2 regions of the Bradyrhizobium sp. sBnM-33 genome follow, and region 1 is predicted to be linked to the other one. Evidence: riboswitches for the same ligand, from Rfam matches in the RefSeq annotation. Region 1 holds a riboswitch; the other holds the start of a gene.
What was found. Region 1 has a riboswitch for S-adenosylmethionine ahead of RX328_RS06545 (hypothetical protein). Riboswitches for the same ligand answer to the same signal wherever they lie in the genome.

Region 1 (4,965 bases):
CCGTCATCTGAAAGAGCACGCGCTGGCCGCTACGGGGCCGCCGGATGAGCGGTTCGTTGTTGCACTGGCCGGTCGCGGGTCGGGGATGGTCGGCGGCTCGCAGGCGGCGACGGTGATGCGGGCGGAAATCGAGAGCCTATTGCTGGACGGATTTTTTCCCTTCTGCGACGCGGCGGCGCGGCCGTACCTGACGCACGCGGCACTGAGGGAATGGGGGCTTCCTTATCCTCCCGATAGCGCGATAACCCGACACCTTGCCGAATTTCTCAACGATCGCCCGCGCATTGATGCCGTCCTGTTCAACGGCGGATCCGTCCGACCGCCGCTCCTGCGCCAAAGACTCCGCGAGCAGATCGGAGGCTGGCAGGACGGCTTCGTACCGCAGGTTCTGGAGAACGAGGAGCCGGATCTGGCGGTGGCGCGCGGAGCCGCGCGATTTGGTGCCCTCCTCCACCACCGTTCGGGTCGCATCGCCGCTGGCGCCGCCGCTGCGATCTTTCTCGAAGTGGAGGGGATACAGGCAACGGATCGCCAGACAGTGCGTCCGCCCCTCATATGCGTTCTTCCTCAGGGTGCAGGGCCGTCGCAGCTTTTTGAGATCGCTGATCTTGGGCTTAAGCTCCGCACCGATCAGCTAGTGCGCTTCCAGGCTTATTCCTCAACCCGGAAGAGCGTCAGCCAGGCCGGAGACATCGTTTCCTGGTCCGAAGGCGAATTTCACCCGTTGCCCCCGCTCCAGACCATCGTCAGGACGGCTGAGCTATCCGGTCCGGAACCGGGCGGGATGTTGCCCGTCGGTCTGACGGCGCGGATGAACGCACTGGGGCTGCTCCACATCTCGTGCGTCAGCGCCGACCCCGCCGTCCAGCAGTCCTGGCCGCTGGAATTCAACATGCGCGAGCATGTCCAAGGCGTCGCGGGCGCGCCCGGTGTCGGGCGGGCGCGGGAGGCAAACGCTCCGATTGAACCGAACGCTTCAGCGGACGCGCTGGAAACGGCACGCAGGCAGATCGGGATCGTGTTCACCCAGCCTGCCAATAACAGCAAAAAGAACAAGATTACTGCTGCCACGATCCTCAAGGGTATGGAGCGCATCCTCGCGTCTGCCAGAAGTGAATGGAACGGGCCCCTGCTGCGCGCCCTTTGGCCTGCGCTCGAGGAGCGGCGGGACGACAGACGACGTTCGGCGGACCACGAAGAGGCATGGCTCATCATGGCTGGATTCCTGCTGCGCCCGGGCTTCGGCGTTGTCCGGGACGACCTTCGTATCGATGCCCTGTGGCGGCTGCACCATGATGGCCCGTGTTTTCCCGGTCGGCGCATCAAGAGCCAGGAATACATCCTCTGGCGCCGGGTGGCGGGCGGGCTCACGCGCGAACGCCAGACCAGGCTTATGGCCGGAGAGATCGACAGGATCCGCAGCGGCAGGGCGTCCGACGAACTCGTGCGCCTGGCTGGATCCCTGGAACTGATCCACCACGACACCAAGGCGGAACTGGTGCGTTGCTTTTGCGACATCGCGGTGACGCTTGCACGGGCCAAGCGGCACTGCGCTCCCTATCTTGCGGCGCTCGGGCTCCTGCTCAACCGAACTCCGCTCTACGCAGGGCCGGAGACTGTCGTCTCGCCCGATCTCGTCGAGCACGCGTATCAGGCTTTCCAGCGCTTTGATTGGACTACGCCGGAGTTGCTCGACCTGCAGATTCTGTTCCTCCGGGCCGCGCGCGTCGTCGACGATCGGAGCTTGGATTTGCCCATGCCTTTGCGCGGTTTGATTGCCAGCAAGCTGGAGAAATCCGGCGTCCCTGCGCTGCAGACCGCAAAAATCAAAGGGTTCGTTCCGATCGGACGATCCGACTGGGCCAGTCTATACGACGATTCACTCCCTCCCGGTCTGATCCTGATCGAATAGACATGCGCGAGGCCCGTGCCGCTAGCGGCCATGCGGCCGCCGCGCCGCCGAGAAGCGTAATGAAGTCGCAAGCACTGTCGCCGCCGCAGCGGTTTAACGTAGGTTAATGTTTCTACTAGTTTGACGCGCCGCATATCGGACATCCCGTGTTTGTTGCGATGGTTCGGCTTCGGGTCAAACTGAGTGATCTCAATACGAGCAAATGTTTTCCGCGCTTCCGCCGATAGTGTTGCAAAAGTCGAAAATCGAACGACGCCGAAATCTCGCAAAATTTGATTTTTAGCCGACTCCGCCACAGCAATACTCCGTAGCGCCGATACGATGCTCTGTGGTCGTTTTTGTGTGAAACGATGTGGTCCCCTCATATCGCCGCGCGCGAAACGCATCAGCGGCTCTAGAAATTTCCGTTCGTGACCCCCAAAAAGACTTTTTCAACACTATCCCGCCGATAGCGGACATTCCCGGTCGGGGCTGCTGAAAGTTAGAGAGGCTGTTACTCTTGCTCGTCGGAGAAGGATTCGAACCCTGAGCAAACTGCAGCGCAAGTTATTGCGCTCGCCCTTTGGTTTTCAGAACTGTACTGAAATGACGAAGTACGAAGCTTTGGAGAAAAATGTCATCTCCAGCCGCAAATTGCCGCCTCTTCGGTAATCTCTAGTACGGTCCGTCACCCAAAAGGTCTCAGTTTGTTGGGATTTTGGGGCTGGTCGACCGAGCTCGAAGGCAGACTGCCCTGGTCGATGGCGGAGCGAGAGCGATTCGAACGAAAGATACGGTCAGTTTCAGGAATTCCCAATCAAAAGAAAAGCCGCCAAGCCTTTGACTTGGCGGCTCTTTCTGGTTGCGGGGATAGGATTTGAACCTATGACCTTCAGATTTTGAGCCTGAGCGGCTGAGAAATCCAAGCCGGAGCTGCCTAGTTCGTTCAATATCACCTACGGCGACGTGTTCGAGTGGCGGAAGGTGTGGCCAGCCATGGCCAGACTCCTTGGTGTCGAAACGGGGCCGGACATGCCAACGAGCGTGGCAGCCTACCCAAAAGGAAAATCCGGATCTCTGGGACCGGATCCGTCACGAAGTACGGACTTCGTTCACGGAGCCTGCGGGAGCTTGTCGGCCAAGGAGACCAGCATACGGACTTCGCATTCGCCTACGCGCCCTGGAAGGACCTCGGGCATTCGTGAGCACCGTCAAGCTGCGCCAAGCTGGATTCGCAAAGACAATCGATACCGAGGACGCCTTCCGCAAGGCGCTACAGTTCCTGCTCGATCACAAACTCCTGCCGCCCCCACGAAATAATCCGGGAAGGGACACGCCTTTCGCGCGCACTACATTCGCGTCGCCCAAACACGATGCCCCAACCGATGGGCAGCCTTTAAGAGTACTATACAAAGTTCTTTTGGCAGCGTCGGCAAACGCGGCTTCGAAAATGCGAAGCGGATTCCGACGTCGTCCGCCGGTGCCGTCGCCCATAGAATTACGTGGGCCATCCCTCCGGCTTTTCACAATCCCTGTGCGGTCATCCACATGACATAGCATCGAGCGGCAGCTTCAGAAGTTCCACCGAACGTCTGGGAGTCACGGCCTTCCCAGCCTCTCCTCAAGGCTTGCCTCATGAAGTGAATCCGCCAGGTGCCGATAAAGCCCAACGAGGGCTTTTCTGGATTGATTGAAACGGTCGAGAGAATCAGTTGCTGGATCGGCATCAAGCTTGCGGCCCGCACAATGGCTGGCCTGCAAATCAATGAAGCGGTCGCACCAACTAAGATGCTTCTGCGTGTCAGTTCCCGGCTGTCAGAATTGGGCATCACCGCTCTCTAGGCTACGCCTACTGAACATCGTTGCGTGATCGCACGCGGAGGGCGTCAGGCAGCACCGTATCGGCCGAAAGCCAGCCAACTTCTCCATGAGGCCATTTGGCCCACCGCCAGCCGGTGAACGGACTGACCAACCAAGCTCCAGGGCGGCAACCAGCCAGTCGTTGCCTTGCGCCATGAACATCGGCCATTGGCTTTGATCCGCGTGGACGGTCAGCATGCAGAATAGGAAGAGCTAAAAGTGCTTCGGGGATAGGAAACTGATCAACGGACGGCAGCGCGTCCTTCGCCGGGCCGTGGCGCCCATCCAGCCATTCGGTATAGGGACACGGGGATTCAGGCACCTCGGACCAAGGAATGCCAGCCGAAGTTAGCTCACTCGAACCGGTCGCGGGGGTCTTGAACTTACGTGTAGGCATAAAAATCCCTCCTTCGGATCCCGAGGAGGACTGACATTCGCGCGACCCGTTTCGTTGCCGAATGGCCGCATCTCCCTTGCGGGAAACCACCTTGCCCGGATTCGGCAGGTTGGCGAGGGTGTGGCCCCTTCTCTGGATGCAGTGTCAGTATAGCAGGCTCTGATATCGTTTTCCAGAGCTGGTTTGACCCGGAGTTATCAAGCGGGAATTTGACACTGTCTTCGGGTCGAACCGGGGAATGGACCGGGAGCATGCGTGACGGCTCTGTTCAGGTACAAGAAAGCGCACATCATCGGTGAGATCGACAACGTGCAGCCGGTCCGTGAACCAAAAGGTGTCATCAGTGCAGCGTCCGTTTTGGCCTCGGCCAGCCCGCTCTATGCATCGCTTCGCGGACGGCGGGCCAGACCAGTGCCTCGACCTCGGCCTCGGTCAAAATTTCTACTTCGCCAGTCGGGCCAATCCGAAAGCCGGGGACCTCGTCACTCAGCAGCGTCTGTGGCATCCTCTTTTTCGCTATCATTGTCGTCTCTCCTATTGGGTTCACCATTCTTGCTCTCGACGCCGGCAGCAGCGGCGCGTGCGGCAGCGCCGGCGGGATCGGCAATCTCCTCGAGGGCGGCGCGAACACTATCGTCCAGAATCTCGAAGCATTCGGCCTGCGGACGCATTGCGAGCATGTAGGCGGTCTCGCCGGGCAAGTTGAGCAATCGATTACGCATCCCCACGAGCATCTGTTCAAGGTAGCGCCGGACGACCGCGAGTCGCACAACCTGACCGGATTCGAGTTCATCCTGGCGTTCCTCGCGCCGACGTT
Region 2 (4,965 bases), 2.2 Mb from region 1:
ATCGACGATGTGCGCCGGGCCAAACATCCAACCGATCCGCAGAGCTGCCAACCCGTGAATCTTGGAGAAGGTATGCGTCATCACGGTGTTTTCGGTGGTGGCCACCAGCTCCAGGCCGAGCTCGTAGTCGTTGCGCGACACGTAGTCGGAGTACGCAGCGTCGAGCACCAGCAGCACGTTCGACGGCAATCCGGCGCGCAGCCGCTTGACCTCGTCGAACGGCACGTAGGTGCCGGTCGGGTTGTTTGGGTTGGCGAGCCACACCAGTTTCGTGCGCGGCGTCACGCGCGCGAGAATGGCGTCGACGTCGGCGGTAAAATTGGTCTCGGGCGCGACAACGTTCTTGGCGCCGTTCGCCATCGTCGCGATCGGATAGACCAGGAAGCCGTGGGCGGTCGAGATCGCCTCATCGCCCTGGCTGAGATAGGTATGCGCCAAAAGGTTGAGGATTTCGTCCGAGCCGGCGCCGCAGATGATGCGGCTGGGATCGAGCCCGTAGGCGCGGCCGATCGCTTCGCGCAGCACCCGCGAAGTTCCTTCCGGATAGTCCTCCAGGTGCGCCGCCACGTCCTTGTAGACTTCGATCGCCTTCGGCGACGGCCCGAACGGGGTCTCGTTGGCCGACAGCTTGAACACTTTGCGGCCCAGCTCCGGCACCGGCGTCTTGCCGGGCGTGTAGGGCGCAATATCGAGAATGCCGGGATTCGGCACGGGGCGGTTCATCTTCAACTCCGGAATTTCGGGCGGCGTTTTAAGGCTTCGCCGACCCGTTCGGGGGCACCGTATAGCGCGTTGCGTGGCTGCCGACGAGAGCCGACGAGCGCACCGAGGCGCCGGCCTGGATCAGGGCGGTCTTGATCTTTTCGAACCCGGTGCCGGCATCCGACACCAGAAGCGCCGCGCCATCGAAAGCGGTATCGGGCACGGCGACGATTTCGGCGAGCGGCGCCAGCGCTCGGGCGATATCGGCGTTCCAGCCGGCGACGCGCACGCTCCACATCTGCACCTCCGTCACCATGGCATCATCAGCGACGCGCGAGATCACGAATACCGGCAGCGCGGCCGGATGATCGGCGCGTTCGAGGAACGGCAGCCGCGCAATGATTTTTGGCGCGCCATCGGCTTCCAGCGCACTCCACCACCCCGTGCGGCTCGAGACCGCCGAGACCAGCGCCAGATCGCCCTTCGATTTCGCCACCGCCTCGACTGCGGCCTGCGCGCTGAAATGGCCGACATAGGGCACGACGAAGCCGAAGTGAAACCGCGCCGAATCCCGCATCGCGGGCTCGCCGACCGAGACGTCTGCATGCACCGAGAACGGCGCCTGGACGTAAGTGAAGGTCGAGATGATGACGCGCCAGATGCTCTCGATGGTATCGAGCGGCAGCATGCCGCGATGACGCTCGACCAGGCTGCGCATCATGCTGGCCTCGCGCGCGGGCCGGAATGCCGACCCCACTTCCTGGGTCTGCTTCACCTGGATCAGCCGGTCGATGATATCGCCGCGCGCCATCAGCAGGCGATGGACCTGCTCGTCGATCGCGTCGATCTCCTTGCGCAATTCCTGCAGCGAGGGCGGAGCCGGGGGAGCCTTGGACATTGGGCGTAACCTGATGAGAGCTTTACCTCATCCTGAGGAGCGGCGCATGCGCCGCGTCTCGAAGGATGAAGCCCGTTCTCCCTCATGGTTCGAGATGGCGCAAGGGCACCTCCTCACCATGAGGTCTGCGAGCCCGGTTAACCATGCGGCTGCCTTGACGGGGGACCTGCTTCGGACTAGCTTTGTTCCATTCCGTGGTCATTTGAGCCGGCCGGCTTGCAGCCACGTTAAACAACTCGCTAAACAGGCCGGGGACAGATTGATCCCGGCCGAACCTTTCGTTCAGGCCGGGTTTTTTACGGCCTGATTTCTGTCTGTAAAGACCTCCGCGAGGAGGAAGGTCGGGATGACACAATTGCAGTCGGTATCCAGTCCGTCGATTCACAGCGAGGATCGCGCCCACGAGGCCGACCATCCGACTTCGCCGGTGGTCAAATTCGGCTTCGAGCAGCCCTTGAAGCTCGATTGCGGCATCGATCTCGCGCCATTCCAGATCGCATACCAGACCTATGGCGAACTGAACGCCGACCGCTCCAACGCGATCCTGATCTGCCACGCGCTAACGCTGGATCAGCATGTCGCCAACGTGCATCCTCTGACTGGCAAGGCCGGCTGGTGGGAAATCATGGTCGGTCCAGGCCGTCCGCTCGACACCGACAGATATTTCATCATCTGTTCGAACGTGATCGGCGGCTGCATGGGATCGACCGGTCCGGCCTCGACGAATCCCGCGACCGGTAAGGCGTGGGGACTGGATTTTCCGATCATCACGATCCCCGACATGGTCCGCGCGCAGGCCATGCTGCTCGACCGGCTGGGCATCGAAACATTGTTGTGCGTGATCGGCGGATCGATGGGCGGCATGCAGGTGCTGCAATGGACGGCAGCCTATCCGGAACGAGTGTTTTCCGCGCTGCCGGTCGCCTGCTCAACGCGCCATTCGGCGCAAAACATTGCGTTTCACGAACTCGGCCGGCAGGCCGTGATGGCCGATCCGGACTGGCACCATGGGCGCTATTTCGAACGCAGCACGCATCCGCATCGCGGACTGGCGGTCGCGCGGATGGCAGGGCACATCACCTATCTCTCCGATGCCGCGCTGCATCGCAAGTTCGGGCGGCGGATGCAGGACCGCGAACTGCCGACGTTTTCGTTCGACGCGGATTTCCAAGTCGAAAGCTATCTGCGCTATCAGGGCTCGTCGTTCGTCGAGCGCTTCGATGCCAACAGCTATCTCTATCTGACGCGGGCGATGGACTATTTCGATATCGCCGCCGACCATGACGGCGTGCTGGCGGAAGCATTTCGCGGCATCAAGACCCGCTTCTGCGTAGTGTCGTTCACGTCCGACTGGCTGTTTCCGACCTCGGAATCGCGGGCGCTGGTGCACGCGCTGAACGCGTCGAGCGCGCGGGTGTCGTTCGCCGAGATCGAGACCGACCGCGGCCACGATGCCTTCCTGCTCGACGTGCCCGAGTTCTTCGACATTTCTCGCGCCTTTCTGGAATCCGCGGGCAAGGCGCGCGGCCTTGAGAGCAAAGCGTTTTCAAGCGAAGTGGATACCGGTTCGCGTGAAGAAAACGCGTCAAAACAAGAAAGGTAGAGCATTTTCCGTTCCGACTACATCGGAACGGAAAAGCTCTAGAGGTGGCTGATATGGCCCTTCAGGAACAAGCGTTGCCGCTCGGCGGGATCGCTCCCGATCGCACGGGCAAGTATCGCACCGATCATCTCCTCGTCGCAGAAATGATTCCGGCCGGCTCAAAAGTGCTCGACGTCGGCTGCGGCGATGGCGAGTTGCTGCAACTCCTGGAGAGCCGCGGCATCGATGGCCGCGGCATCGAGCTGTCGCGCGAGGGCGTCAACCGCTGCGTCGCCAAGGGGCTCGCGGTGGTGCAGGGCGATGCCGACACCGACCTCGTCAATTATCCGGACGATGCTTTCGATTACGTCATCCTGTCGCAGACGCTGCAGGCGACGCGACAGCCGAAGCCGGTCCTGGAAAACCTGCTGCGCATCGGCCGGCGCGCGATCGTATCGTTCCCGAATTTCGGCTTCTGGAAGATGCGGCTGCAACTGCTCGTCGGCGGCCACATGCCGCGCACGGAGAACCTGCCGGCGACCTGGTACGACACGCCGAACATCCATTTCTGCACCATCAAGGACTTCGTGCAGCTCTGCGACGAGATCAACGTCAAGATGGAGCGCGCGGTGGCGCTCGATCTCTACGGCCGCCCGGTGCCGCTGAACCTGCCCTGGTGGGTCTGGAATATGTTCGGCGAGCAGGGGGTGTTTTTGCTGAGTAGGGGCGGGAAGGGGAGATAGCCACCACCGTCATTGCGAGGAGCGAAGCGACGAAGCAATCCATCTATCCCCGAGTCGAGGCATGGATTGCTTCGCTTCGCTCGCAATGACGGGGCAGCCGTAATGGGACGTAAGGTAAGCACGCTGTCAGGGCTCCCTCCGCCCTCGCGGGGGAGGGTTGGGGAGAGGGGTAAGCCCAGGGCTCCAGCGGAAGAGAACGGTGAACTCGCGCAACACGGCTCGCGACGCGAGAGAAGGTCTTCGCAGAAGCCATCTTTGCCGTCCAACGACGGAGCAAGCGGCACCCCTCTCCCTAACCCTCTCCCGCAAGGGGAGAGGGAACCTTCCGCCGGCGCGTCCCTCACATGTGCTTGCCACGCCGAGGCGCAACTTGCAGCAGCGTGACGCGACGTGAGGTGGGCACGCTGCGCTTCCTTCCACGCAAGCGGGAGAGGGAGCGCACTTGCGCTGCGCTTAGACCATCGCTGCCACCATCGACCTCGGGTCCCGCGCCGGCCATCGCCCGGCTTCCACCAGCGCGATGAACCGCTCGACCATCTCGTTGAACAGCGCCGGCTCTTCCAGATTGAGCACGTGGCCCGACTTCGGAAAGAACGAAAGCCCCGCCGCCGGCAAGTGCCGCTTCAGGAACAGGCTCGGTTCGATGCAATTGTCGTCCTCGTCGCCGCACAGGATCAGCGCTGGTGTCGGCACGCGTCGGATCGCATCTGTCATGGTGTAGATCGACGGTCGCTTGCCCTGAAAGCTGCGCATGGTGTTGGCCGAGCCTCTGGCATCATGCCGCGCCAGCGCCGCGTAGAAATCGGCGTGGCCGCGCGGGTCTTTCAGCAAAAATGGAATCCGGCTCGGCGCCTCACGCGTTACCTTGGCAACCTCAACCGATCCGATCGCCTCATACTGCTCGGCATTGGCGACGCATTGGGCCCGGAAGGCCTCGAGATGCTCGAGGCCCGAACCGGCGCCGACAGCGGCGAGCGTCATCGACAGCGCGCGCTCCGGCGCATTGAGGCCGACCTGCAGCGAGGAATAGGAGCCCATCG

Region 2: it holds a riboswitch for S-adenosylmethionine, as region 1 does, so the genes downstream of both, RX328_RS39300 (homoserine O-acetyltransferase MetX) here and RX328_RS06545 (hypothetical protein) in region 1, are expected to answer to the same signal.

Annotation. Positions count from the first base shown of each region.
Region 1 covers NZ_CP136624.1:1,384,229-1,389,193, reverse strand. The annotation lists gene RX328_RS06550 (hsp70 family protein) at 1-1,912, shown strand, start outside; gene RX328_RS06545 (hypothetical protein) at 3,415-3,720, opposite strand; SAM-I-IV-variant riboswitch at 4,189-4,293, opposite strand; gene RX328_RS06540 (hypothetical protein) at 4,631-4,965, opposite strand, start outside.
Region 2 covers NZ_CP136624.1:8,375,253-8,380,217, reverse strand. The annotation lists gene hisC (histidinol-phosphate transaminase) at 1-723, opposite strand, end outside; gene RX328_RS39305 (chorismate mutase) at 752-1,600, opposite strand; SAM riboswitch at 1,785-1,864, shown strand; gene RX328_RS39300 (homoserine O-acetyltransferase MetX) at 1,947-3,203, shown strand; gene metW (methionine biosynthesis protein MetW) at 3,257-3,925, shown strand; gene RX328_RS39290 (alpha/beta fold hydrolase) at 4,379-4,965, opposite strand, start outside.